Paraneptunicella aestuarii: one gene and its partner. The protein of the gene in region 1 interacts with the protein of each later gene in a pairwise test. Links are inferred from orthologs where the notes say so. Each region holds a gene or a part of one and is shown on either strand. Other genes may lie near its edges. The genes, in order: KIH87_RS15810 and KIH87_RS19060.

What was found.
Region 2: the proteins of KIH87_RS15810 (region 1) and KIH87_RS19060 interact in binary tests that used the Escherichia coli proteins (3 or more experiments, as listed by UniProt). The link is inferred for Paraneptunicella aestuarii from one-to-one orthologs.

Annotation. Positions count from the first base shown.
Region 1 is NZ_CP074570.1:4,082,298-4,094,997, reverse strand. Bases 1-2,829 are described here. They hold KIH87_RS15810 (protein phosphatase CheZ), read left to right. Parts: upstream 1-956; coding sequence 957-1,703; downstream 1,704-2,829. Other genes in these bases: KIH87_RS15805 (chemotaxis protein CheA), read left to right, coding at 1,717-2,829; cheY (chemotaxis response regulator CheY), read left to right, coding at 538-921; KIH87_RS15820 (RNA polymerase sigma factor FliA), read left to right, coding at 1-491. In the rest of the region: more of KIH87_RS15805, read left to right, coding at 2,830-3,963; KIH87_RS15800 (protein-glutamate methylesterase/protein-glutamine glutaminase), read left to right, coding at 4,356-5,459; KIH87_RS15795 (ParA family protein), read left to right, coding at 5,503-6,282; KIH87_RS15790 (chemotaxis protein CheW), read left to right, coding at 6,279-7,097; KIH87_RS15785 (chemotaxis protein CheW), read left to right, coding at 7,121-7,609; KIH87_RS15780 (DUF2802 domain-containing protein), read left to right, coding at 7,841-8,260; tautomerase PptA, read left to right, coding at 8,419-8,643; KIH87_RS15770 (HAD family hydrolase), read right to left, coding at 8,682-9,374; KIH87_RS15765 (DMT family transporter), read right to left, coding at 9,509-10,432; KIH87_RS15760 (amino acid adenylation domain-containing protein), read left to right, coding at 11,114-12,700.
Region 2 is NZ_CP074570.1:4,841,490-4,858,470, forward strand. Bases 6,944-9,846 are described here. They hold KIH87_RS19060 (chemotaxis protein CheA), read left to right. Parts: upstream 6,944-7,307; coding sequence 7,308-9,386; downstream 9,387-9,846. Other genes in these bases: KIH87_RS19055 (response regulator), read left to right, coding at 6,944-7,272; KIH87_RS19065 (chemotaxis protein CheW), read left to right, coding at 9,388-9,846. Also shown: KIH87_RS19015 (TonB-dependent receptor), read right to left, coding at 1-25; orn (oligoribonuclease), read right to left, coding at 696-1,241; small ribosomal subunit biogenesis GTPase RsgA, read left to right, coding at 1,543-2,580; asd (archaetidylserine decarboxylase), read left to right, coding at 2,691-3,560; KIH87_RS19040 (DMT family transporter), read left to right, coding at 3,582-4,460; KIH87_RS19045 (glycerophosphodiester phosphodiesterase), read left to right, coding at 4,470-5,180; KIH87_RS19050 (response regulator), read right to left, coding at 5,530-6,684; more of KIH87_RS19055, read left to right, coding at 6,910-6,943; more of KIH87_RS19065, read left to right, coding at 9,847-9,903; KIH87_RS19070 (methyl-accepting chemotaxis protein), read left to right, coding at 9,961-12,642; KIH87_RS19075 (chemotaxis protein CheW), read left to right, coding at 12,660-13,151; KIH87_RS19080 (ParA family protein), read left to right, coding at 13,155-13,949; KIH87_RS19085 (STAS domain-containing protein), read left to right, coding at 13,906-14,433; KIH87_RS19090 (CheR family methyltransferase), read left to right, coding at 14,423-15,256; chemoreceptor glutamine deamidase CheD, read left to right, coding at 15,266-15,895; KIH87_RS19100 (protein-glutamate methylesterase/protein-glutamine glutaminase), read left to right, coding at 15,903-16,981. UniProt on the Escherichia coli protein: Involved in the transmission of sensory signals from the chemoreceptors to the flagellar motors. CheA is autophosphorylated; it can transfer its phosphate group to either CheB or CheY.

The DNA of each region.
Region 1 (12,700 bases):
CTATGCTTGATGATATTCGTAAAGGTGATTGGACACCTCGTTCCGTTCATAAAAATGGACGTGCCATAGCTGAAGCCATTCATGCTGTTGAGCGCGAAACCGGAGGCGATGCAAAAGATACTGATATCGCCGAGAAAATGGGCGTATCATTAGATGAATATCACCAAATGCTGCATGAAGTAAATTCAGGCAAAATGGTGGGAATTGAAGATTTGGGTGTCACGGAAGATGTATTAACAACGGAAAATAATAAAGGTAGTGATCGCCCTCTGGATGATTTAATGCAGGGGGAGTTCCAGAAGGCATTGGCAAATGCCATTACAACCTTGCCAGAGCGTGAAGCGATAGTACTTTCTTTGTATTATGACGAGGAACTGAACCTCAGAGAGATTGGTGAAGTATTGGAAGTCAGTGAATCTCGAGTCAGTCAAATACATAGTCAGGCAATGCTTAGACTTAAATCTCGTATGCAGGCTTGGCAAGCAGAATAAATAAGTACAATAATAGCTGTTGGTCTGGTCCTTTTTGGAGGCGGTTTTGGATAAAAATATGAAAATTCTTGTTGTTGACGACTTTTCGACAATGAGACGTATCATTAAAAACTTATTAAAAGACTTGGGTTTCACCAATGTGCAAGAAGCAGACGATGGAAGCACTGCTCTGCCGATGTTACAACAAGGCGATTTTGACTTTGTGGTAACAGATTGGAACATGCCTGGTATGCAAGGAATTGATTTGCTTCGTGCAATCAGAGCTGATGATAATTTGAAACATACTCCTGTTTTAATGGTGACAGCAGAAGCTAAGAAAGAACAGATTGTTGCAGCGGCTCAGGCTGGCGTGAATGGCTACGTTGTTAAACCATTTACAGCTGCGACCTTGAAAGAAAAGCTTGACAAAATTTTTGAGCGCTTGGGTTAGTTCCGGCTGAACCTGCAATACAGAGGTGAAGTCTTATGAGCTCCGCTACAAATGCACCTATGTCGTTAGACGACGCCAAACAATTAGTTGAGTTTTTGGAAGCTGGCGACAACGATGCCGCCACCGCCTTGTTGGAAGCGACTAAAATTCAGGATTCCATGGAATTGTTTGCGGAAGTCGGAAAATTGACACGCCAGTTGCACGATTCATTGAATAGTTTCAACATTGATTCTCGAATTGCTGACTTGGCGACAGAAGACATTCCCGATGCTCAGTCTCGTCTAAACTATGTTATTGAAACTACCGAGCAGGCAGCGAACCAAACCATGGATGCTGTTGAAAGTAGTATGCCCATTGCCGAGAAAATGTGCGCTGATATTAATGGTATTCTTCCCCAATGGAAGAAACTCATGTCTCGCCAATTGGAATTGGGTGAATTTAAAGCATTATGCCATAGTGTTGATAAGTTTCTGGAAGAGTCCAGTAATGACTCTTCCCAATTAACAGGCTTGCTAACTGAAGTGTTGATGGCTCAAGGCTATCAGGACTTAACCGGTCAGGTCATTCGCCGAGTTATTGAGTTGGTGAAGGAAGTTGAAGACAGCCTGGTTAACGTATTAAAAGTGTTCGGTGAGCCAGAGGTGAGTGAAACCTCTAAAAAAGAAAAGAGAGAGAAAGCAGCCCAATCTCCTGAAGGTCCTATTATTGACGCCGAAAGCCGAGATGATGTTGTGACTGGTCAGGATGATGTTGACGATCTTCTTTCAAGCTTGGGTTTCTAGGGGGAACTGATATATGTCGTTTGACTTGGACGAGGATATCCTTCAGGACTTTTTGGTCGAGGCCGGAGAGATTCTGGAGCAACTACAAGAACAACTCGTCGATCTGGAAAATAATCCCGAAGATTCAGATTTGTTGAATGCGATATTCCGTGGCTATCACACTGTAAAAGGTGGGGCGGGTTTCTTATCGCTGACTGAACTGGTAGATGTTTGTCACGGCGCAGAGAACGTTTTTGACGTAATGCGTAATGGACAGCGCAAGCTAACTCCTGAATTAATGGATGTCATTCTGCAGGCAACAGATGTTGTTGTTGAAATGTTCCAAAGTGTCAAATCCAGAGAGCCTTTACAACCCGCGTCTCCTGAATTGTTGGAAACCCTGCATAGATTGAGTCAACCTCAAAGCAAGGATGAAGAAGTTTCTGTTGCGCCAGAGCCTGCATCATCACCTATAGTTCCTGATGTTGATGATGACGATCTGGGGCTTGATTTATTTGGTGAAGATGATGACTCTTCTGATAGTCGTGATGGCGGTATTGACGAAATTTCCGAAGATGAATTTGAGAAACTATTAGACGAACTTCATGGACCTAACGGTGCCCCAGGTAAGGATGAAGAGGCTGGTAAAAAAGGCCCTTCCCCTAAAGGTCATGTCGATGAAGATATTACCGATGACGAATTCGAAGCGTTATTGGATCAATTACATGGTAAGGGCAAGTTCGGTTCCGAGGACGATGAGGCTCCTGAGCCAGTCAAAGTTAAACCTGCTCCTGTAGCGTCTTCCACTGGTGAAGACGAAGATATTACTGACGATGAATTTGAAGCTTTACTGGATCAACTTCATGGTCAAGGTAAAGGTCCAAGTGTCACAGCACCCTCTCAGCCTAAATCTGAGAAGCCTTCTGAAACCAAGCCCAAGGATAAGCCCGCAGCTCCTAAAGCTGAGCCTGTAAAAGCGCCTGAAAGTAAGTCAGAACCTGATAAAGTGAAGGCTACTCAAAGTATCGCCGCTGCTAGTCCAGCTGCATCAGCACCTGCTACTGGACCTAAGAAGGATGACAAGAAAGGCGCCGCGCCACCTCCTCAAGCTGAAACAACGGTTCGTGTAGACACCAAGCGCCTTGACCAGATTATGAATATGGTTGGTGAGCTGGTGTTGGTGCGTAACCGCCTGTTAAGCCTAGGTATTAATATTAATGACGAGAATATGGGCAAGGCCATTGCAAACCTGGATGTAGTTACCGGGGATTTGCAAGGAGCTGTCATGAAAACTCGTATGCAACCGATCAAGAAGGTATTTGGTCGTTTCCCTCGTGTTGTTCGAGATTTGGCTCGCAGCTTGAAGAAAGAAATTGTTCTTGAGCTGGAAGGTGAAGAAACCGATTTAGATAAAAACCTGGTCGAGGCATTGGCTGATCCATTGGTTCACCTGGTGCGTAACTCTGTTGACCACGGTATTGAAATGCCCGATGAGCGTGCTGCTTCCGGTAAGCCTCGTACCGGTACTGTCAAATTGGCGGCAGCTCAGGAAGGGGATCATATATTACTAACCATTGAAGATGATGGTAAGGGTATGGATCCTGAGAAATTAAAGAGTATTGCGATTGCTCGTGGCGTCTTAGACGTAGATGCAGCCGCTCGTATGTCTGATATTGAAGCGTTCAATTTGATTTTTGCCCCCGGCTTTTCGACCAAAACCGAGATATCCGATATCTCTGGTCGAGGCGTGGGTATGGATGTTGTTAAGACCAAAATTAATCAGTTAAACGGCTCGATCAATATCCATTCTCAAATGGGAGTGGGCACCAGACTTGAAATCAAGGTTCCACTCACACTGGCTATTTTGCCAACATTGATGATTATTGTCGGTGGACAAACCTTCGCGTTGCCATTGAGTTCAGTCAATGAAATTTTGAATGTCGATTTGAGCAAAACCAATACTGTTGACGGACAGCTAACCATGATTGTTCGTTCAAAAGCGATACCGCTATTCTACTTGCGAGAATGGTTGCGCCGTAAGCCTGGCACTATTGAACGTGCCAAAGGGCATGTTGTTGTTGTTCAAATGGGTACATTGCAAGTCGGTTTCGTTGTTGATGCTCTTATTGGACAGGAAGAAGTGGTTATTAAACCGCTTGATGAACTATTACAAGGTACTCCTGGCATGGCTGGTGCGACAATTACCAGTGACGGTGGAATTGCTTTGATATTGGATATACCAAGCTTATTGAAAAGGTACGCTAAAAAAGCCCTGAAATAAGGCTTGTTGGTTTACATACCTCGCATTTCCCGGCATGAATTTGTCGGGAAATACGTATGGTTCAGGGAGCTATTTTCTTAATGGTTCCAAGTAGTTGCAGTCAGGACTGTGAATGATGTCGCTAAACAGCAAGGGAACTGTAGGAACTCATTTTTGGTTTCATTCGAAGCTGAATTGCTATCTTCAATTTAAATTGTTTCCTTTGAGTTTAGTTGACTACACTTGAGATAGGGTTATCTCTAAATCTTGTATAAGAGCTCACAGTTGGCTGATGTCAAATTCGCAGTTGGGACTAGCCGGATTGAAAGATTATTCCCGTGTTTCCCTTAAAATGAATTATTCAGATACTCACATTGTTGCGAGTACCTTTTGAAAAATAAGAGATTTGTATAATGCCTTATAAGGTGTTGGTCGTTGATGATTCCACTTTCTTTCGAAGACGAGTTCGAGAGATTTTGGAGCAGGATCCAAAGTTAGAAGTTGTCGGTGAAGCTAAAAACGGTCAAGAAGCCGTTCAGATGGTGCGGGAGCTTGATCCTGACGTCATTACTATGGATGTTGAAATGCCGATAATGGATGGAATTACGGCTGTTAAGGAAATAATGAATCAACATCCGGTTCCCATCATTATGTTTTCCTCGCTGACCTACGAAGGTGCTCAAGCTACGTTAGATGCACTTGAAGCTGGAGCTTTGGACTTTCTGCCTAAAAAGTTTGAGGACATTGCCCGAGACCGTAAAGAAGTTATTGAACTGCTGCAATCGCGTGTCAGAGCTTTAGGTTTACGCAAAGGTACTATTGGTCGATTCAGGCGAGCGCCCGAGTTGGCATTTACTCCGGGCAAGACCAAGGCAACCCGAACATTCATTCGTTCTGACAGTTTGGCTGATACAGGACGAGATATTTTTTCCAGCCGCCATAAGCGTTATCAGCTGTTAGCGATTGGTACATCGACGGGTGGCCCAGTTGCCTTACAAACTATTTTGACTGAAATTCCTGCGACTTTTTCATATCCTATTATATTAGTGCAACACATGCCGGGTACGTTCACATCGGCATTTGCTGAGCGTTTGAACCAAATGTGTCAGATTAAAGTGAAAGAAGCTGCTGATGGTGATGTATTACGCCCGGGGGTTGCTTATCTTGCTCCTGGAGGAAAACAGATGTTGGTAAAAGGGACGCCTTCCAATCCCAGAATCAGCATTACGGATTCCAACATCCATGATAGTATGACGTACAAACCCAGCGTTGACCTGACTTTCGATTCTTTAGCGGATGTTTATGGTGGAGATGTCTTGGGTATTATACTGACTGGAATGGGGGCTGATGGACGAGAAGGGTGTCGAAAATTGAAGGATAAAGGAGCCAGGATTTGGGCTCAAGATGAGCAATCCTGTGTGGTTTATGGGATGCCCCAAGCTGTCGCCAAGGCTAATATTGCTGAGCGTAGCATAGCCTTGTCTGAAATGGCTGATTCCATTAAAAGAGAGATGTAATATCTCGGAATAATATTCTTAATTTAAGGTAGAAGGCAAATTTGTGATCATTTGGGCGGTTGCTAACCAAAAAGGGGGAGTTGGTAAAACCACTACCACGGTAACTTTGGGTGGCCTGTTGGCGCAAAGAGGTAAGCGCGTATTGCTTGTGGATACTGATCCTCACGCATCACTCAGCTATTATTTCGGTATTGATTCAGAAGAACTATCCAGTAGTGTATATGATGTCTTTTTATCGGGTGATTCATTAACTAAAGACAAAGTTCTGGATTGCCTATGCCCTACCAAGCTCGATTCTTTGTTTATTTTGCCCGCCACTATGGCTCTGGCTACACTTGATAGACAGATGGGCACAAAAGGCGGTATGGGGTTGGTTCTTCGTAAAGCTTTGCTAAGTATTCAGGACGAATTTGATTATGTATTAATTGATTGTCCGCCAGTGCTTGGTGTTTTGATGGTGAATGCTCTAGCTGCCTGTAGCCGAATTTTGGTTCCGGTTCAAACAGAATTTCTAGCCTTAAAAGGTTTGGATCGCATGATGCACACACTGGTGATCATGGAAAAATCGCAGAACAAGAAGTTTAACTATACGATTGTACCCACAATGTTTGATAAGCGTACTAAAGCTGCTCTTGATGCCTATAAAAAGTTGCGTACATCTTATGGTAAGTCGGTGTGGTCAAGTGTTATTCCCGTTGATACCCGCTTTAGAGACGCAAGTCAGGCGCAGACGCCTCCATCTGTATTCGCCCCTCGCTCCAGAGGTGTTTTTGCGTACAATAGCCTTCTTAACTACATTCAATCATTAGAGCCATCGCTATGAACAACGGATCATTTGCAAATGAAGATGTGATGGAAGAATATTTGTCAGCCTTGCTGACAGATGAACCTTTTGTTAAAGATCAGGTTCAGCGTGAATCTGTTGCTCGATTGCTGGAAAAGGTTGAACCTAAAGCACCAGAACCTGTTGTGGAGATCATTGCTGAAGAAGTGATGGTTGAAGAAGTTGTAGATGTACCACCTGCAGTTGAAGTAAAAGCGCCGCGGGTGAAAATTCCAGAGGAAAAGACACCAGAGCCCGTATCGACACCTGCTTCTAGAACTATTTCTGCTCCAATAGCTGAAATATTGCCAGAACTGGAATTGCCGGAGAAAGTAGAAACATCCATTGATAGTTTGGAGATACTAAAAGGCGGTCGATTCCAGGCATTGTTCTTTGAAGTTGCTGGTTTAACTCTTGCTGTTCCTCTCATTCAGCTGGGCGGTATACATAATCTGGAAGAACCAAGCCCCTTGTTCGGAAAACCGAGCTGGTTTATGGGGATTATGTTGCATCGTGAAGAAAAATTGAATACGGTCGATACAGCAAAATGGGTAATGCCAGAAAAGTACAACGAAAAACTGGCAGAATCATTAAATTATCAATATCTTATAATGCTAGGTGAGAGCCGTTGGGGATTGACTTGTGAAACACTGATTAACACGGTTACCTTAAGTCCGGATGACGTTAAATGGCGTGAAGAAAGGGGGAAAAGACCCTGGCTTGCCGGCATGGTAAAAGAAAAGATGTGTGCTTTGCTCGATATTACCCAATTAATTGATATGCTTGATAAAGGGCTCACAAGTAACGAACAATAAAGCGATCTAATGGAGCGCATTTCATGAGTGATGAAAGAACTAACACTGCTGAAGATGTAAATGATGAAGTCCTGCAATGGGTGACTTATCGCCTTGGTGACGAAACCTATGGCATTAATGTTATGCAGGTGCAGGAAGTATTGAGATACACTGAAATTGCGCCTGTACCGGGAGCACCAGATTATGTGTTGGGTATTATCAACCTGCGCGGTAACGTGGTTACGGTTATTGATACTCGCTCTCGTTTTGGTTTGCCGTCAGCTGAAACTACTGATAATACTCGTATCGTTATTATTGAGTCAGATGAACAGGTTGTCGGTATTTTGGTTGATAGCGTAGCTGAAGTTGTCTATCTGAAAACATCCGAAATCGATAGTGCGCCGAATGTGGGCACTGAAGAAAGCGCTAAATTTATCCAGGGCGTTTCTAATCGTGATGGCGAGCTATTAATTTTGGTGGATTTGAATAAATTGCTCACTGATGATGAGTGGGACGAAATCTCCAAAATATAATCATTTGAGCTCTCGCACTTTCCTGACGGGAGCTTTCTTTTCTCGTTTAAAGGGTGCCGTAAGCGCCCTTCACTTGTATGTGTATTTAGGGAGTCAATCCCTGATATCGTCTGCCAGTCTTAATTTGACATTTAATCCTTTCCATTTTGCTAATAAATGCAGCATTCTTTATTCTGTTCGGGCTATACTGGCAGAGTTAACATCTCATAAGAGGCTTCTTACTTGTTGATAATGCAGTACATTTCGCTATTAGTTGCGGGCATCGCTATTATTTTGGCTGTGTTCTTCTATTTGCGTGGTGAGCAAAATCGTCAGCAATTACAGCAGAAGTTACAACAACTGGAGCAACGGCAGCCAAGTATCGAGAAAGGCTATAATCAACTGCAAGATATGTTGCACGAGATACGCACTGGTATGTTGGGGCTGGGAAACCGGGTCAAGGAACTGGAAGCCAGTATCAGAACGCTGGAAAATAAACAAACTGAGATAGCCAACCGACAGGTTGAGTTTGAACATCAGGAAGCCAGTAGCCCTCTATATACTAAAGCCAATAAATTGGTGGCCGCTGGTGCATCAATTGAGGAGATTATGCAGGAGTGCGACATTCCTCGCGCAGAAGCGGAACTACTCATTAGCCTGCATAAGAAATAATCTATATAAACACCATCTATTCCTTGTTTTAAAATCATATAGGTAATAATTAACACCCTCTTTCTATCGTTGATACAATGCAGGCTGTTTTTCAGAAAAATAGTTGTATCTGGAAACCCCTTTGTTGTTTTATAACCTATTATAATTAAAGGATTTTTATGCCTCATATCAATATTAAGTGTTTTCCGACAGATATCTCTCCAGAAGAAAAAAAGGTGCTTATTGATGAGATGACTGCGACGATGGTTAAAGTGTTTGATTGCCCTGATAAGGTTGTATCTATCGTTCTGGAGCAAATTGAACCTGAGAAATGGCAAGAGACAGTGGTTGATGTTGAAATCAACGCGAAGCCAGATAAAGTGATTAAACAGCCCATTTATTAATGGGCTGTTTGCGGTTGCAACAGAGCTTGATAATCGTATTAATCTGAAACGGAAAAGTGTTGCAGGATAACGTCAGTAACTTGATCAAATGAGTCCACTAACCATTTTGGATCGCTGGTTCGCAGCGTTTCCGGAGTATGGACACCATAAGTTACCGCTAGCCCGGCACATCCCATTGCTTTCGCCATCAGCATGTCATGAGTGGTATCACCCACCATAATGGCGGCGTCAACATTGGCTTTATAGTGATCGAGAACCTTATATCCTGACTCTGGGTGCGGTTTCGTGTTTGTCACCTCATCGGCACAGACTACAATGTCAAAATATCTGTCGATTTTTGCAGATTCCAATAAAGCGTTAGCGCTTCTGGCAAATTTGCTAGTGGCAACCGATAACGCCATGCCTTGTTCAAGTAGTTTATCCAGGCCTTCAGTGACACCAGCAAAAAGAAGCTCTTCTGCCTTGGGCAATATTCGTTGACGAAACTGTCTTTGGTATTCCTGAACGGCGTTGTCGACACGTTCATGTTCTACCGGAAGCTCCATTAATGACGCAAACGCTTTCTCTAATGGCATGCCTATGGTGCAGCGAATATTGCGATGTTGAGGTATTTCTTCCTGTAATTCATTGAAGGTGTAGGTAAAGGCTTCAACGATTGCCCTTGGTGTATCGAATAAGGTTCCATCTAGATCAAAAATAACAACAGGTTGAAACTGACGACTTCTTTGCATGACGAAACCCCCTGGATGTTTTGTTGGCTATGATAAGCAACTGAAACGCTAATGCAGAATCAGTTGATACATATTTTCTCTATACTTTTTCCATACCTTATCCGCAAGCCCACGCTCTTGCGTTTAAAGCAATATCAGGCTCTTTGCTCCTCCAGCTTCGACGTATCATCGGCGTTAACTATGTCTTCTTTCACTTCCGCTTGAGGTTTGGGTGTCGAGAGATAAACACAGGCAACAATGGCAATTGCGCCAAGTATTTGTAATGTGGTGAAGGTCTGATCCAGAAAAACATAACCTAAAATTAATGCTGCCAGACTACTAAGAAAACCCAGGAAAGAAATGGTAACGGCGGGTAGCTTTTCAATTCCCCTAAACCACAGCATATAGCCAAGCAAAGCGCCAACCAGACTCAAATAGGCATAGCCTGCGATATTGGTTGTCGTTAGTGTTGCGGGTATGCCTTCTTGAAATAATGCAATAGGAAGTAGCATTAAACCACCAAACGTCAGTTGCCAGCCAGTAAACCCCAGTAAAGACAAACCTTCTGGCCTTCCCCAATGCTTGGTAAAAACGATGCCGGTTGCCATGCAGGTGGTGCCAATTAAACCCGACACTACGCCTTGCCAGTTTAAATTGATGGTGGAGTTAAGAACCAGGAGCGCAATGCCTGCAATGCCCAGAAGTGAAGCGTAAATATGAACTTTAAGGAATCGGGTATTTAGCACCAGCGCACTTAGGGCAATGACGATCATGGGTTGCACCGACATAACTAACGAAGCCACTCCTCCGGGTAGATAATAGGCGGTCATAAACAGGCAGTAGAAAAAAGCACCTATATTGAGCGCACCCAGAATGGCAATCCTTCCCCACCACTTTCCCGATGGCATCGTTCTGCAGATTAACAATAGCAATAAGCCTGCTGGAAGTGCTCGAATCGTTGAGGCTAATAGCGGCATGTTGTCAGGCAACAGCTCTGTTGTGACAATATAAGTACTGCCCCACATTGTGGGAGCCAGTGCGGTTAAAAAAACATTTAGCCAAGTATTTCCCTTGGTCATTAGACTATCCCCGGTTGGTTATGTCGTTTCGTTTTTCATTATTTCTATACCGAACTTTAATGAGAGGCTTTGTTACACGTCAGGTGCTTTTCGTCCGGTTTGCTGATAACCCATGTCGTTAATTGAGCCTGAAATGTGAAAAGCAAAAGTACAGGTAAAGAAAAAGTTGTTAATTGGTTACGTGCCTGGTGCTTCTTTCTGATATTCAGCCTCAGGCTGTTGTATTTATTATGCTCGTAAAGCGGTCTGAAGATCAGGTTATCCCGTTGTGAATATGATTTATATGAATTTATCTTCATATAAAGTATCTTTTAATTAAGTTACATTCTAATAACTTAAGAGCATTTTAAATGCTAAACAATATTTAATTTTGGAATAAATAAAAAATTGACCATCATGATGTTTGGGAAGTTTTTATAAAAATTAGATATCGATCGCATAGCGTAACAAGCTAAAAATAAACTGTATTGTTCACAATGAAATTGAACGATTTAATATTTTTGAACGTCCTTTTGCTGATTTTGTCATCATGTTCTACTTGTTTTGGTGATTTATGTTTATAAATAAAAATTTTAAACCACCGATATAGAGCATGTTTTATAAAATAATAGGCTTGACATTTTAGTCTTATAAAAGGAAATATATTTCCCTCCTCCTCGAAGGCAGCGGGAATTTCTCAGTATGACTATGGTGGAAATTAAGGCTCAAAATCAAAGTGATGCACAAAATGACGAATTGTGGCAAGCAGAGATTCATACCTCTGGCACTTTGATTGATATGCTGGAACAGCAAATTCTGAGTAGTCCCGAACGATGCGCTGTTGTTGATGGCAATCGTGAATTGAATTACCTGAACTTTTATCGGGAAATTTGCCGCATTGGTAATTATATCGCCATACATAATCAGTCTGAGAGTGAATGCATAGGGTTATATTGTGAACCTTCGGTTACAATGATGTGTGGAGCCTGGGGCATCTTAAGTTCAGGTAAAGCCTATTTACCTTTATCTCCTGATTATCCTTCTGAGCGTATTCGTTACATGATCGAGGACTCAGGGATCACCACAATTTATGCGCAAAGTCATTTAAAAGGCCAAATTAACGCCATTTTGCCGCCAAATGTTAAGGTTTTCTCGCCTGAAGATATTCCATCTACTGAAATTGATGATGAGGATAATCGTGCCTTGTCATGGCCTGTGAGGCCGAGTGTTGATGGATTAGCCTACATTATTTATACATCGGGAAGCACGGGTAAGCCCAAGGGCGTGATGATCGAGCATCGCAATATCGTCAATCAAATGCAGTATTTACTACGCACATTTGAATTTGGGGAAAACGATGCGGTGTTGCAAAAAACGCCCATGAGTTTTGATGCGGCGCAGTGGGAGATCCTGGCACCGGTGTTTGGTTGTCGGGTCGTGGTCGGGCCTCCCGGATGTTATCGCGATCCCGATGCTTTGATTAACACCATAGTGCGCCATCAAGTCACTTCCTTGCAGTGCGTTCCGACCTTGTTACAGGCTCTGGTGGATAATCCCTCTTTTGTGGATTGCACTTCTTTAAACAAGGTCTTTAGTGGTGGCGAAACCTTAACTAAAAGCTTGTCACAGGAGTTTTTCTATACGTTAAGAAAGTGCGAGTTGATAAATCTCTACGGCCCTAGTGAATGCAGTATCAATACGTCGATTTTCGTACTGGATAAAGATCAGATTTCGCATTACCCCTATGCTATCTCCATCGGTCAGGCCGTTGATAACACTCGTTATTACATTGTGACGTTGACAGGTAAACTGGCAAAGGAAGGGGAAATCGGCGAGTTGTGTGTGTCTGGTGTTCAGGTAGCGCGAGGGTACTTGAACCGACCTGACTTGACCGAAGAAAAGTTTCAGGCCAACCCCTTTTCTGATGAACCCGGATATGAGCGCATTTACCGCACTGGTGATTTGGCACAAAAAGACAGCAAAGGCGATGTGCATTTTGCAGGGCGTGTTGATAACCAGATAAAACTTCGCGGTTATCGCGTTGAGCTTGACGAAATACGTCATGCTATCGAAGCCCATTCATGGATTAAAACCGCGGCTGTTCTGGTTAAGAATGATCCTCGCACGGGATACCAGAACCTGATCGCCTGTGTGCAATTGAATGAGAAGGAAGCAGCCTTGATGGATCAGGGCAATCACGACTCCCACCATCAATCCAAATCTAACAAAGTTCAGGTCAAGGCACAGTTATCTAATGCCGGTTGCCGTAGCGAGAACCTGTGTAAAGAC
Region 2 (16,981 bases), 760 kb from region 1 along the record:
TAGTCGGCAAAGGATGCAGCTTCATTTATAACTCCCAAGGCCAAATACATTAGCCAATTATAATCGACAACACTCTAACCATCCGCCCACAAAATCTACCACAGATAACTTAATGCACTGCCATACAAAGCAAAACAGGGTAAAAACAAACGTAATCCCTTATATTTACAACTTTAATCAAGAACAAGCAACACGGAGCAATTGCTTACCTATTAAAGCTCTTGAAATAGTATCCTTTTTAAATCAGACGCAAGTTTAACCCATAGAATTAATAAGGATATAAATAATCCACTCTTTTGATTATTGGGTTTAAAGAAAACAAGCCAAAATGAACGCTACGATGGGATTGATAACGAATGATTTAATTGATTATTGAAGATAAAAATAAGAAGAAAATTGGAGCGGGAAACGAGATTCGAACTCGCGACCCCAACCTTGGCAAGGTTGTGCTCTACCAACTGAGCTATTCCCGCATAGAAATGAATTCTAGTCGCTTTCACTATTAATTGAGGACTTTTTGGTGAACAAGTTCTCTGTGACAGCGGCTGCGCATTTTACAAAATTAGAAGTTGGACGCAAGCATTAATTGCAATTTTTTTTTCGACTGCTTGCGATTTGCACAAAACCGGTCAAATAAGCCACCATCCGACCGGTTTCACGTAAAATAGGACAAAAATTCAGCAACTTTGTTGCAATTAAATTACAAAAACATGCTTACGGTAGTAATCCAATTCCATTATGGATTCCCGAATATCATCAAGCGCCTGATGACTGCCTTTTTTGGTAAATCCATCCAGGATCTCAGGCTTCCAACGACGAACCAATTCTTTAACTGTGCTGACATCAATCATTCGATAGTGGAAAAACTCATCCAGCTCAGGCATGTGGCGCACCATAAAGCGACGATCCTGACCGATACTATTACCACATAAAGGTACAACGCCCACAGGCACATACTGCTTTAGAAAGTCCAACGTCTGCTGTACTGCGGCGTCTTCATTAACAGAACTTGCCTTGCATCGAGCAATCAGGCCGGAATTGCCATGTGTATTGGTATTCCATTCATCCATGCTGTCCAGCACATCATCACCTTGATGAACCGCAATAACAGGGCCTTCCGCCAATATATTGAGTTGCGCATCAGTCACAATAGATGCAATCTCCAACACCTTGTCAGTGTCGGGATTCAGCCCAGACATCTCCATATCAATCCAAACCAGATTATTTTCACTATATGACATTTAACATACCTTGATCAGCGCAAACACAGTATTTAGGTGCAATCCGTCTTACCAATGGTTACTATGCCTATCTTTGAAATTACAGTCCTGATTTCATCCAGAAACAGCGGCTTACTCTTTACATATTTTTGCAGTAAGTATTTGCAACAGGAGTCAGGTGGAGACTAACAAACTTTAGTGCTTAATTACTCAGGGTTTCTCTGAAAATGACATCCTCAAAAGGACATAGTAAAAGGAACAACCCAAAGCACACTCCACATTCCTTAATGTTAAAGCGTAATATACTCAATTTAGTATCCAAGTGGCAAAAAGAAACAAACTGACACACAAACAAAAACGGCAAGTTGGTCGAAATTTGCAAAAGCGAATCGACGCAAAACAACAATTGCCTGAAGACGACACCCTGCTCGCAGAAAGAGAAGGCTTGGTTGTCGGGCGTTTCGGCCAGCATACCGATGTTGAAGATGCCGAAGGCCAAATTTACCGTTGCCATATCCGCCGCACAATCGACAGCCTGGTCTGTGGCGACGAAGTCATTTTTCGCCCAGCCAAAGACAGCTCAGTAAAATTAAACGCGGTTGTCGAAGCTGTAAAACCTAGACGCAGCTTACTCAGCCGCCCGGATTACTATGACGGCATCAAACCCATTGCAGCCAATATCGACCAAATATTTATTGTGTCTTCCTTATTACCAGCGCTTTCGTTAAATATTATCGATCGCTATCTGGTTGCAGCCGAAGATGTCGCTATTCCTCCGATTATTTTGCTGAACAAAGTCGATTTAGCCTCCGAAGAAGAGCTGGAATATATTGAAGAAGACATGCAAACCTACCGAGACATCGGCTATCAGGTTTACATGGTTAGCTGCGAAACAAGGCAGGGCATCGACGAATTACAAGCTTTGCTGAAAGACAAAACCAGTATCTTTGTAGGGCAATCCGGTGTTGGTAAATCAAGCCTGATCAACGAGCTTTTACCTCATGTGAATGAGCAAGTTGGTGAAGTTTCCCTTAATTCAGGATTAGGTCAACACACCACTACCGCAGCCAAACTTCTGCACTTTCCAGAAGGCGGCCAACTTATCGACTCTCCGGGAGTGCGAGAATTCGCACTATGGCACCTGCCAGACGAGAAAGTCACCTGGGGCTTCAAAGAATTCCGCGACTATATCGGAGGCTGTAAATACCGCGATTGCAAACATAGAGACGACCCCGGATGCCTGATCCGTGAAGCAGTCGAAGAAGGAAAAATCAGCGAAGATCGATACATCAGTTATCTCAGCATTTTGGATGGCATGGAAGAGCAACGCCCGTCATTCTCTACACCCAAAAGAAAATAGGGTACAATCGCGGGCAATTTTACATAGCCTATTAAATAGCCCCTAATTAGCTTTAATGTAGATTTGATGCTTTTTGAGCCGGGCTTTTCGTTTTGAATCGAGGAATTCGAGTGCTACCAGATATTTTGAAAGTTAAATTACAGTACGTGTTACCCAAGCACCTGTTATCACGTATTGTTGGCAAACTTGCTGCTGCTAAAGCCGGATGGCTAACCACCAAACTCATTGAGCTGTTTATCAAGCAGTACAATGTCAATATGGCGGAAGCTGAACAGGAAAATGCCAGTGACTACGCCACCTTTAATGACTTTTTCACTCGTCCGCTAAAATCCGGAGCTCGGCCTCTATGCCCTGACGAAGATGCGCTGTTGTTTCCTGTAGACGGCGCGATCAGCCAATTTGGCAAAATAGAACAAGGGCAAATCTTTCAAGCCAAAGGTCATAGCTATTCTGCAGAAACCCTGTTGGGTGGAGACAAGCAACTGGCAGAGCATTTTAACGACGGTCAGTTCATGACTATCTACTTGTCACCGAAAGACTATCACCGAATTCATATGCCCGTTGCAGGCAAGCTTACCGACATGGTATTCGTTCCCGGCGAACTGTTCTCGGTCAACCCTCTCACAACAGCGAATGTGCCGGGATTATTTGCCCGCAATGAGCGCGTTGTCGCTATTTTCGATACCGAATATGGCAAGATGGCAATGGTATTGGTCGGCGCAACGATCGTAGCCAGCATCGAAACCGTTTGGGCAGGCACGATCGCACCAAATGTGAGCAATCAAGTCGTACACACCCGCTATACTGAAAAAGACGGTATTGAATTACAAAAGGGTGATGAAATGGGTCGTTTCAAATTAGGTTCGACGGTTGTCATGTTGTATCAACCAGACATGATCAAATTCGCCGATGTGAACCCAGGGGATTCAACCCGTATGGGCGAACGCAACGGCACGCTTTTAAGCAAAAGCGAAGACTGAAAACACTCGTAGCACCAAATAGTGGATAACATCAAAAAGAGCTTGGTCTCACTACACGTCGCGGTATTCCTGCTGGGTATTACGGCGCTTTTTTCCAAGCTCATTCCCATGTCGGCGACGGACATAGTCTTTGCAAGATCCGTCGTTGCCTGCGTCGCTCTGTTTGCCATGCTCAAATTTGCCGGGCAATCGATCCGGCTTCGCAGTGCCAAAGACTACTGGATGGGCTTGCTGCTTGGGCTGATGATGTCCGCTCACTGGGTCACCTATTTTGCAGCCATGCAATATTCGACCGTTGCCATTGGCATGATAGCCCTGTTTACCTTCCCTATGATCACTGTGTTGTTGGAACCCTTTTTTGAACCTATCAAACTGGTTTGGCAAGATATTGCCAGTGCCTTGATTGTTTTCGTAGGAATAGGGTTAATTGTACCTGAAGTCTCACTGGACAATGACATTACGGTCGGCATTTTACTGGGTATTATTTCTGCGGTTTTCTATGCTCTGCGCAATCTGGTACACCGCAAACATTTCACCCATTATTCAGGCTCCCATGCCATGATGATTCAAGCTCTCGTTGTGGTTTTCAGCTTAACGTTCTTTATTTCGGAAGACATTGCCAACGCCGACAGCTACACCTGGTTTTTAGTTATTTTGCTTGGCACTATGTGTACAGCTGCCCCCCATGCGTTAATCGCTTCAAGTTTACAGCACTTACGCGCAAAAACATTTTCACTGATTGCCTGTATTCAACCTCTCTATGGCGTTATTTTCGCAATGTTGATATTGTCAGAAAATCCATCCTGGCAAACTCTGGTTGGTGGCTTACTGGTGTTAAGTGCTGCGATTTATGAAACCGTAAACACACACCGATTACATCAACAATCAAAAGCTGATTAAGGTTCTTTTATGCTCGTATTTGCTCACCGAGGCGCTAGCGGCGACTACCCTGAAAACACCCTGTTAGCAATGGAAAAGGCCATCGAACAGCAGTCTCACGGTATAGAGTTCGATGTGCAACAAGCAAAAGACGGTCTGGTTGTGACTCATGATCGCTTGATCAAAAACGAATTAAATGAAAAAGTTTGGGTCGCACAACATACCGTAGCTGAGCTGAAACAGATTGTATTACCTTACAATCAACAAGTACCGACCTTAGACGAAGTCATGGAATGTATCGGTGGACGTTGTCAGGCCAATATCGAACTTAAAACGCTGGAGCATCTGCACGAGTTGAAAGAAGTTTTACATCGGTCAACCTCCGAATATGGTTTCTTCCCTGAGCAACTCCTTATTTCCTCATTCAATCACCATATACTACAAACCGTATCTACCTGGGGCATGAATATCAGAATTGGCGCACTCACTGCATCTTTGCCAGCAGATTACGCCAGCTTCGCAACACAACTCAGAGTAAATTCTGTTCACGCAGACGTTAATGCTTTAAGCAAGGAATTCGTTAAAGACACTCAAGCCAGAGGCATGCACATGCTGGTTTATACTGTTGATCAGGAACAAGACATTGTGCGCATGATGGAGTGGGGAGTCGATGGAATTTTCAGTAACTACCCGCAACAAGCCAGAGACATCATCGCGGCTTATTCCGGGCAATTGAGATAGTACAAGGAAGTAAGGACAGCCCTAGGGTCTGTTGACCTTTGTTGATTTTTTATGTTGAACGATAAAATTGTTTGAACCAAGGCGTTAATGACGCTGTTTGGCAATCCAAATAAGTCATTAACAACGCCGGGGCAGGCAATTTTAGCTTCAAACCGTTCTTTGAGTAGATAGGGGACAGCGCCCCTTTTTGAGCCATACTGCTCACAAATTTCACTCATTTAGGCCCACTAGACTCGTTCATTTGCGATTGTCTGACTCAAAAATTGTCAGCTGCATAAATTATGAACAAAGGTCAACAGACCCTAAGAGATTGATTCACGTCAAGGCATCAATTAGATTGCTATAGAGACTAAAACAATTCTATATCATGATTAATATCGGGGTCGTCGTCTTTGTCATGGTGATCGCTTTCATCCACATCTTCAAGAAACTTCATACATTCGGCAATACTGGACTGAATATCATCCAGATACTCAGTTGTCTCACAACGCCGAATTTCATTCTCTATTAACTCAACAAAATACTGCTCTTGCTCTTCGTCCATATGAAGTTGGTGAAAACTCATGGCCACCTTACTTTCAATGGCCTGCATCATTTCACGCTTTTCTTTTTCCATCTTTGCCACGTTTTCAGCAACAAGTGCGATCGCTTTACCCAATGCCGCTTTGGTTTCAAGCAATGCATGATGCTCACATAACGAAATAAACCTGGCATTAACCGCAGGCACTAATTTGGCAGCCAAATCCAGTAAGGCGTCATAGGAGCGAGTTCCTGCTAAAGGCATATTTTTTACCAAAATAGAAACATGCTCGTCATTGAAAATTGAACGTTTCCCAAAATGGTAGATTCGTCCGTGTGTTTTAAGTAAATCAAAAATTTGAAGCTCAATATCACTGCAATCACTCACATCCACATCAAAGCTATATACCTTTGAATGGGAGCGTAATTGAACAGCCGTATGAAACCCCTTGTGATAGAGATGGGACATTATTTCTTTGGCCAGAGATTTCGGTGTACGACAATTGTTTAATCGAGAAATGAGTTCTAAACCACTACCATAGGAAGCGGCCTGTAACATGGCAGTTTCAGCCATACCTTTAATGTCTCCATCCTTGTTTTCCAGCTCCTTAATTTTGTCGATATCTCTGGAAAAACGCAGCATCCGTTCTTTAAAAGCGGTGACATTGAAGGGCTTGCAAATATAATCACCAACCCCTAATTCGTAGGCTTCCCGTACTAATTTCTCATTACTATCAGCACTTAAAATAACGATTTGAGGTTGGCAAGCGATCTCAAGCTTGGAAATTTCGCGGCAAATCTGTATACCTGATTTACCAGGCAGGTGAATATCTAGAATAACAAAATGGAAATGATGTTTTTGAATAGCATCAATGGTTTCTTGACCCGTTTCAGCAAAGTGGATATTGAAACTATCCTGAAACATCAAATCAAGAACTTCTCGCAAATGCTCGTCATCATCAGCGATTAAAATGTCATGCTTCACCAAGCTCTCCTATCCTTAAAAATCAACCATGGAAATATTCATCGTAAATAAAGGTTAGCTTAATTCCATCTTTAACCCTTTCAATATCCTGTATTTAACATAGCCTATTGAGTCCAATAGGCGCAAAAAAATAATAGAATTCATAAAAAAAAAATCTTTGTGCTACAGTATTTAGTGTGTGAAATTATCAGTTTATAGCGAATATATTTTACCGAGGGATAATAAATGAAGAAAATTCTCACAGTTGACGACTCTGCATCGATGCGTGCCATGGTAGTTTTCACGCTTCGAGGTGAAGGGTTTGATGTGACGGAAGCGGTCAACGGTAAAGAAGGACTGGACAAGGCTAAGACTGGTGAGTTTGATCTCATAATCTCCGACGTCAATATGCCTATCATGGATGGAATAGAATTTGTTTCCAATGTAAGAAAAGAAGAAAAGTACAGATTTACTCCTATACTGATGTTAACGACTGAATCAGGTACAGATAAAAAACAAGAAGGTAAAGCAGCAGGTGCCACTGGTTGGATTGTTAAACCCTTTGATCCACAAAAACTTATCGCTGTTGTAAGAAAGGTTTTACGCTAGTTTCATCCGCTATGCCATAGGAGATGAGTGGCCGTATGACAGACCCCTTAGAGCGTTTCCGAGCGGTTTTCTTTGAAGAAAGTGCAGAAGCAATTGACGCCATTGAGCGCAACTTGCTCAGCATGAATGAGTCAAATACAGCCATAGATCCGGAAATGATTAACGACATATTTCGTTCCGCCCACTCGCTGAAAGGGGGGAGCGCTACATTTGGCATGGGCTCGCTGACCGAGTTTACCCATGTCATGGAAACACTTCTTGATAAAGTGAGATCATCCGAAATCCATATGACTCAGGAGCTCATTGACTGCCTGTTTTCATCTCTGGATATTTTGCGCAATCTGGTTGCACATTACCAATATCAAGACCCGATTAACGAGCAGGGCATGCTCCAGATCCGCAATGAACTAGAACGCCTTTTAGGCATGCCCAAAGCAACACCTCAATCAGCAGCAGCTCACAAGACTCAAGATGAGCATGAATCCGCAGATGATGAACCTCATACTGATTGGCAGATCAACTTCATACCTCATCCAGAAATCTTATCTACGGGAAACGATCCCCTTCGGTATCTGGAAGAACTGGCTGAACTTGGTAAATTAAAAACCAAATGCGACGTCAGTAAAGTGCCTAATTTACGGGAGCTGGATCCCACCCAAACTTATATTCAATGGCAAATCTTGCTGTCTCCCACCGAGCATGTTGATAGAGATGTGTTAGATGATGTCTTCCTTTGGATAGAAGACGAAGCAGATCTGACTTTCAAGCCAATTGGGGCAACTCTGGAGCAAAGTACAGCGAACTCGAATCAACAAAACGAGGTTAGAGAAGAGCCTGAAACTCCACCAATAAAAACGGTAACTACCGCTCCCATTAAGGCCGCGCCTTCTGAGGCAGCAGTACCTCAACCAGCTAACGACCCAGCCACAAGTTCAGACAAAAAACGAACGTCGCAATCGATTCGCGTTGATTTGGAAAAAATTGACAGCTTAATCAATTTGTTAGGTGAATTGGTTATCACTCAATCCATGTTGAGCATTTATGGCGACTCCGAGAAATACCCTCAATTTGAAAGACTGACCGAAGGTTTGACTCAGTTAGAGCGGCACACTCGAGACCTGCAAGAAGGTGTGATGCGGATCCGAATGCTGCCCATTGATTTCTGTTTCAGCCGCTTCCCGCGCATGGTGCGAGACATAGCGAAAAAGCTAAATAAATCCATCGCGGTTGAGATTATTGGTGAAACGACAGAAGTCGACAAAACCGTTATTGAAGAACTCACTGACCCTCTGGTGCATTTGGTGCGCAACAGCGTCGATCACGGCATTGAAATGCCAGAAGTAAGAAAAGCCAAAGGCAAACCAGAAACAGGAACGGTAACACTGAAAGCGTTCCATCAGGTTGGCAATATCATTATCGAAATATCTGATGATGGAGCAGGACTGAACACCAATCGCATACGAGAGAAAGCCATAGAAAAAGGTGTTATCGCCCCTGATAATCAATTGAACGAACAAGCAATTAATGAACTAATCTTTGCTCCCGGCTTTTCCACCGCTCAGGAAGTCACTGATTTATCAGGTCGCGGCGTGGGCATGGACGTTGTAAAACGTAATATCAAAGCCTTGGGCGGTACTATCGACGTAAGATCGGTTCCCGAAGAAGGTACTACCTTCATCATACGCTTACCTCTCACTTTGGCTATCCTGGATGGACAACTGGTTAAAGTCAGCGGAGAGACCTACATTATTCCAATGTTGTCTATCATTGAATCCATTCAGATGAAGCCCAAAGACATTAACCGGGTCGGAAATAAAAGTGTGTCGTTCAAATGGCGAGGCAACTTTATTCCGATTATTAATCTGGTAGATACCTTTGGTTGTCCACGAAGAGAAAGTGACAAGCAAGATCTGGTGGTGGTGGTTGAAAGTGATGGTAAACAAGCCGGCATTTTAGTGGATGAGCTCACTAACCACCAGCAAGTGGTTGTGAAGTCGCTGGAAGCCAACTACGCCAAAGTCAGCGAGCTGTCAGGAGCTACGATATTAGGCGATGGTTCTGTTGCTCTTATCATTGATGTAGGTGCACTAATTTCCAGGGTGAGGATGCATTGAGATGAATACCGAAGCTTCACTCCATAGCAAACAAAATGATGATGATATTCAGGAAAGAATATTCGGCTCCCATTTAGAGACCAAGTCCGAATGGCTGAGCTTTCAATTATCGGATTTGGAATACGCCGTCGATATCCTGAAGGTACGTGAAATCAGAATTTGGGAACCCTGCACACGGGTTCCTTATGCGCCGCACTATGTCACAGGATTAATTAACCTGCGCGGCGCTATTGTCCCTATCGTCGATCTTCGTAAACGACTTGGGCTTGAAGTAAAAGAATATGACGCCGAGACCGTTATCCTCATCATGGATGTGGAACTGGCAGAAGGGCATAAAACCATTGGAATTGTGGTAGATGCAATTTCAGAAGTCATAGAAACAGACAGTACAAATTGCCAACTATCACCAGAATTTGATCTGGCAATAGAAAAGCGCTTTGTGGCGGGTATTGCAGATGAAGACAACAGCATGATCATCTTGCTGAACACCGATACTTTACTGGAATTAGAGTTTTAACAATAACGATAACGTTTTGTGGGAAACGTAAGGGCATAAATGATGGGTAACAAAACAATGACGGCTACAGCTTTAATCGCCTTAGCCTTTTTAATCAATATCGCATTTGCTTGGCAAAACGCTCCCGACAGCCAATTTACCGTAATGATTTTAGCGGTTTCCATTGTCGGTATTATCATCGCTGTATGGAGTGGGCAAAATGCAGGAAAGGGAAATGCCGACGAGGTTCAAAACCTCGCCAACAAACTTCGTCACACCACAGCTAAACTTGAGAAAGGAGATGTTGATAATCTCCCGGAAGATACTATTGGTGGTAGCCCTGAGTTTGCTCCTGCAAATCAATCCCTGACGGAATTACTGGGTGCGATTAGAGAAACCCACACCCACCAGACGAGGGAATATGCGTCTCTGAAGAAAAAACATCTAACATCAGAGAAAGCGGTTCAAACAGCAACTACCCATCTAATGTTTGCCGATGAAAACTACAATATTGTTTATCTGAATGACAGTTTGAAAAGCATGTTAGCTACCCACGAAGCAAAATTGGCAGCTCATTTTTCAGGGTTTAAATTGTCAACATTGATCGGTTCCAATATTGATATTTTCCACAAAGCCCCATCACATCAACGTAACATTCTTGATAACTTGAAAGGCAAGTTCAGTTCAGAAATCTCGGTTGGCGACCTTCTTTTCGGTTTAACCATTAACCCAGTGGTTTCAGAAGAAGGAGTGCGTACAGGTACTGTTGTTGAATGGCAAGATTTGTCGGACAGAGCTGCGGCTGAGGAATTACGTAAAGAAAACCAACGCATCAGCACAGCATTGGGTTCCGTTAGTACCAACGTAATGTTGGCTGATCCAGACTACAACATCATTTACCTCAACGACAGCTTGCGCACTATGATGAACAAGTATGTTGAGAAGTTCCGTACTATCCGTAGCGATTTTGACCCCGACCATTTGTTAGGTAAATGCATTGATATCTTTCATAAGAACCCGGCTCATCAAAGAAAAGTGCTAGATTCATTAACCAGCACCTATGAAGCCGAAATCACTCTCGTTGATATACACCTAAAACTAACCGCAAACCCGGTTATTGACGAACAAGGCAACCGACTAGGCACGACTCTGGAGTGGGCAGATATCACCTTCCTGAAACAACAGGAAGTCGTTGCCAAAGAGAACGCCAGGATCAAGGTAGCTTTGGACAACGTAACCAATAACATCATGGTTGCCGACGACAATCTGGTCATTGTTTATTTGAACCAGGCCGTGGTTAGAATGCTGCGTAACGCTGCCAGTGATATTCGTAAGGATTTACCACATTTTGACCCAGACAACCTGCTTGGCAAAAACATCGATGTGTTCCACAAAAACCCTGAACATCAACGTATGATGCTGGCCAAACTGGAAAGTCCATATAAAACCAAGATCATTGTCGGAGGCAGACACTTCAACCTGATTGCAACACCGGTTAAATCTGAAGCGGGTGTGAGAATCGGTACAGTGGTTGAGTGGAACGACATTACGGCGCAAGTCATCGTAGAGCAAGAAGTTGAAAAACTGGTTTCGGATGTTAGCGAAGGCAGACTCGGCGCACTGATTAGCACAGAAGGTAAGGATGGCTTCTTCCTGAACGTGTCTAATGGCTTGAATGACCTGTCGCAAACCATCAATGCTTTCGTCAAAGATGTCAGCGCAGCCATGCTGAAACTGTCTACTGGTGACTTGAATATCAGCATTGATAACCAGTACCAAGGTAATTTCGGCGAAGTGGCAACAGCTCTTAATGACACCGTAGCCAAACTTAATGAGGTTCTTGGCAACATTAAACTAGCAACAGATTCTATTCGCTCTTCAAACCATGAGATCTCTATTGGTAATGATCAACTTTCAGATCGCACAGAGAAGCAGGCTTCTAATCTGGAAGAAACCGCAGCCAGCCTGGAGCAGCTAACCAGTAATGTGCGCAACACTGCCGATAATGCGACAACAGCAAATCAGGCGGCTAATAGTGCTAGAGAGCAAGCGCGTAACGGTGAATCCATTGTTACCGAAGCTGTACAATCAATGTCAGCGATTAAAGAAAGCTCTAACAAGATTGTAGAAATCATTAGTGTGATTGATGACATTGCTTTCCAAACTAACCTGTTAGCATTAAACGCATCGGTTGAGGCCGCCAGAGCGGGTGAACAAGGCCGAGGCTTCGCAGTAGTAGCAAACGAAGTACGGAATTTGGCGCAACGTTCAGCGGTATCAGCAAAAGAGATCAAGGAACTGATAGACGTTAGCTCTGCTCGCGTTAACACTGGTAGCGATCAGGTTAATAAATGCGGTGAGGCTCTGAAAGATATTCTGACTCATGTAGACGAGCTTTCAACACTCATTGCTGATATTGCTAATTCAACCAATGAGCAAGCCGCGGGTATTGGTCAGGTGAATCAGGCGGTTGCCGAGTTGGATGATATAACGCAACAAAACGCAGCATTAGCAGAAGAAGCTTCTTCTGCCAGCCAATCATCGGTACAACAAGTCGACGACATGGTGGAAATTGTCAGCTTCTTCCAACTTGATGGTGAAGCAAGTGCTGCGCCTCGGGTTCCAAGAGCGGCACCACCGGTAGCGAGATCAAAGCCAATCTCAAAACCAAAACCGAAAGTAAGCAAACCAAGCACATCGGCCAGCGCTCCAATATCTTCGTCTTATGACGATTCTGACGATGACTGGCAGGAATTCTAAGGACGTAGCATCAGAATATGAACAGCAATGAATTACAGCTCTTAAGTGTCACTCTCACAGAAGACATTTACGGCATTGATATCACCAAGGTTCAAGAAATAAGAGCCTTGGGCAAGTATCGCAAATTGCCGAACATGCCCAAATATTGTGTTGGTGTCATTGATTTTCGTAATTCCATGGTGCCAGTCATGGATTTGCGAGAAATGTTCGGATATCAACATGACAAGGTGTCTGCGCAAACCGTCATTGTTGTCATGTTGGTCGAGCACCATACCGAGCAGATGCTGTTAGGCATTGTGGTTGATTCAGTCTCTGATGTTATTGCGGTTCAACAAAAGGATTTAAGGAAATCACCTAACATCGGAGCCAAAGTAAATACCAGTTTTATTCGAGGTATGTTTAAACACGATGACAATATTGTCGTCGTATTAGCCCTCGACGCGATACTGGAAGCAGATGCCCTGACGGATATTCGGGCATTGGTAAAAAACGAACAAATTTCAGTGTAACCCATGCGCATTATCGCATGTGTTAACCAAAAAGGTGGGGTGGGGAAAACCACCGTATGTGCAAACCTTGCTTACGCACTTTCCGAACAAGGTAGTCGTGTATTGGTTTTGGATATGGATCCGCAAGGACATCTGGGTCAAAGCTATGGTTTTTTTCAGAATAAAAGACCCGGCATCGACTCATTGCTTAGCGGCAGCCATAACTTCAACGAGATTATTGTCGATCTTTCAGACACCTTAAGTTTCGTTCCATCAGGGCCAGGATTGCAAAGGATGGAATCTATTCCGATGGGGAAAGGGAAAGGGCTACTGCTAAAAAAAGCGGTGCAAAAACAAATTCGAGACTATGATTTTATACTACTGGATTGCCCTCCATCATCGGGCTTTTTGGTAGTTAATGCTCTCGCCGTAGCGAATGAATTATTAATTCCGGTTACGCCAGATTACTTCGGCATGTCGGGGTTATCCATGCTACTGACGACAGTAAAGAATTTTGAAAAGGTATTGGGTAAATATCAACATCGCTGGATAGTGGTAAGCAGGATGCAGACTCGTCGTTTGACGAAGGATGTGATGAAAAAATTGGAGCATTATTTTAAGCAATCTCTCGTACCTGTGCAGATTACGGAACGAGCCGCTTTAGCCGAATGCCCCAGTTATGGAAAACCCATTATGGCGTATGCGCCAAACAGTAGTTCCAGCAAAGAGTTTGAACAACTGGCAAGGCATATATCTCAATATGAGGAATCGCTAGATGAGTCAGAAGAATCACGACGAAGAGAGCCGCTTGGGGCATGATCCCCTGGAATGGCTTGAAGACGATGAGTTAGAAAAACAAGACAACTCAAGTACGGTTGTGAATGAACAACCCACACCTGCGCATGAAAATTCTGAAGAAGATGAAATGCAGCAGAATATTTCTGCGCCTGAAGATTCATTACCATCAGATCAACAAGATACTGTTGCCATTAACAAATTTAAGCAAAACGGTCGCACGGGCAAGCTTTTCCTTCCCGAAAGATTAATGGTGCAATCTATCGAATCCTTACATAAAGAGTGGCTACTTCTCGCTGAAATCGACAATCTCAATCAATTGAATATCAATGCAGGTCAGGTGGAGGATATCGACGCTGCCGGCCTGCAATTACTCTTTGTATTAATAAGACAACTCACTTCAAATGGCTGCCAGGTCGTTTTGGATGATGTACCCGACAAACTGGACAACGCCTTTGTACAAGCCGGACTGGCAGACTACTTTAAGGCGTTCGTCCATGCAGCCTAACTATCAAGATGATAAAAAGAAAGAATTTGGCTTTACCCGTAAACACTTCGATCTATTACGCCAAAAAGCCAAAGCCTACTCAGGTATTCATGTCACTGATGACAAGTACGAGATGTACTATGCGCGTTTAGCCAAGCGTTTACGCTTATTAAAGCTAAACAGCTTTAATGAATACCTGAGTCTCATTGATAAAGATCCCGAAGAGTTTATTGATTTCATTAATGCGATCACTACCAATGTCACCTCCTTTGATCGGGAAGCGCATCATTTTGAATATCTAAAAGAGCGGATTAAAGCTAACGAAATACATTCATTGTCGATTTGGTCTGCAGGCTGCTCATCCGGAGAAGAACCCTATTCCATTATCGTCAACTTATACGAGCTGGCACGACAACACAAAATCCCTTTTAAATTGGTCGGCACCGATTTGGATACCAATGTGTTGGCCAGAGCAGCAAATGGCGTTTATGACGTTAAGGCAATAGAGAAATACAGCAAGGAAACCAAGAAACATTATTTTTTAAGGGGCGTTGGCAGTAATTCAGGTAAGTGCCGGGTAAAGAAGCCTTATAGAGAACTGGTGCAGTTTAAGCAGCTTAACCTGATCAATAACTGGCGTTTTGATAAGCCCTTTGATGTCATATTTTGCCGAAACGTTATGATTTATTTTGAAAATGACATGAAGCATCAAATCCTTAAAAAATACGCCGAACACCTTGTGCCAGGAGGTTTGCTGTTTCTTGGACATTCCGAATCGATCAGTAAAACCAACTCAGACTTCGATAATGTCGGCAAGACCATTTATCGTAAGCGTAGAAAATAGGGTTTAGCCATGCACCATCACAAACCCTCTCCCCCAACCTGCTTACCAGGCTTTGAACATGTCAATCGCTATTGGGATAGGCATCACAATACTTTCGCAGCCAAGATCCTTCCCGGAGAATATTACGTCACAACAGGACAGGAAGTGATCACAACCGTACTTGGTTCATGCATTTCTGTATGCGTTTATGACCCAGTACAAGGCATCGGCGGTATGAACCATTTTATGTTACCCAGTAGCCGCAAGGATGATATGGGATTATTAAGTGAATCATTCCGTTATGGTGATGTTGCCATGGAACGATTGGTTAATGATTTGCTCCGTAATGGTGCCGACAAAAGTCGTCTGATTTTTAAAGCTTTTGGCGGCGGGCAAATTATCAAGCATATGACCGCCATAGGGCAGCGTAATATTTCTTTTTTACATAAGTTCATGACGATGGAAGGCTACAAATTAAAAGCATCTGACCTGGGAGGGCCTCATCCCAGAAAAGTGGTCTTTTTTCCGTTAGAGGGTTCAGTTAAAGTTAAACGGCTACAACACATGCATAATGACACCATCGTTGCTCGTGAGAACAAATACTCTACTCAATTGAGCAAACAAGAGGAGATCACAGGTGATATAGACCTGTTTGATTAGGTAAAGAATGAAAAAAATAAAAGTACTTATCGTTGATGACTCACAGTTAATTCGCGAATTACTTACTTCCATTCTGGATTCAGATCCCAGGCTTGAAGTTGTTGGGTGTGCGGTTGATCCTCATCAAGCTCGTCAAATGATCAAAGATCTCTCCCCCGATGTGATTACATTAGATGTGGAAATGCCACGGATGAATGGCATTACCTTCCTGAAAAACCTGATGCGCTTACGGCCAATGCCCGTAGTCATGATTTCTACACTGACATCTGAAGGCTCACAGATCACCATGCAAGCCTTGGAGTTAGGCGCTATCGATTTTATCGAGAAACCCAATAATATCAGTGAAATGATGGCCGATTACCGCGACATTATTATCAACAAAGTCATTACCGCTGCCAGCGTGTCCAAAACCAAGCTTTTGGCCTATCAAAACCGTTTAAAAGCTGAAGAGCATGTAAAACACCAGCCCATTGATATTCAAAGAGCTCGGATTCTGCAAATTCCCTCCCAACCGACCAATAAAATTATCGCCATTGGCGGTTCAACTGGAGGACTGGAGGCACTTAGAGCTTTGCTGGAGGCCGTTAAATTTTCAGGCAGTGAATCCATTGTTGTTGTCCTACATTTGCCCGCAGGGTTTACTCAATCCTATGCCCGAAGGCTAAACCAGTGTTTGCCGGTTACAGTGAAGGAAGCCGAAGACAAAGAACGTATTTTACCCGGGCATATCTACATTGCTCCCGGTGGACTACACCTCAGTATTAAACGTCGAGCAGTAGGATACCAATGCATTATTGAAGATGGGGAAAAAGTAAACAGACATAAGCCCAGTGTTGATGTGTTATTCGATTCCGTCGCCAAAGAAGCGAAAAACGATGCAATGGGGATCATACTTACAGGTATGGGTAACGATGGTGCCCGTGGCTTAAAACACATATTTGATGCCGGCGGTGAAACCTACGCACAAAATGAAGAATCCAGTGTTGTATGGGGTATGCCCGGCACTGCGGTTGCTGCTGGCGCGGTTCCAAGTGCCAATATCAGAGACCTTTCTAAAATCGCCTCAGTCATCCCTCCGTTTGCAAA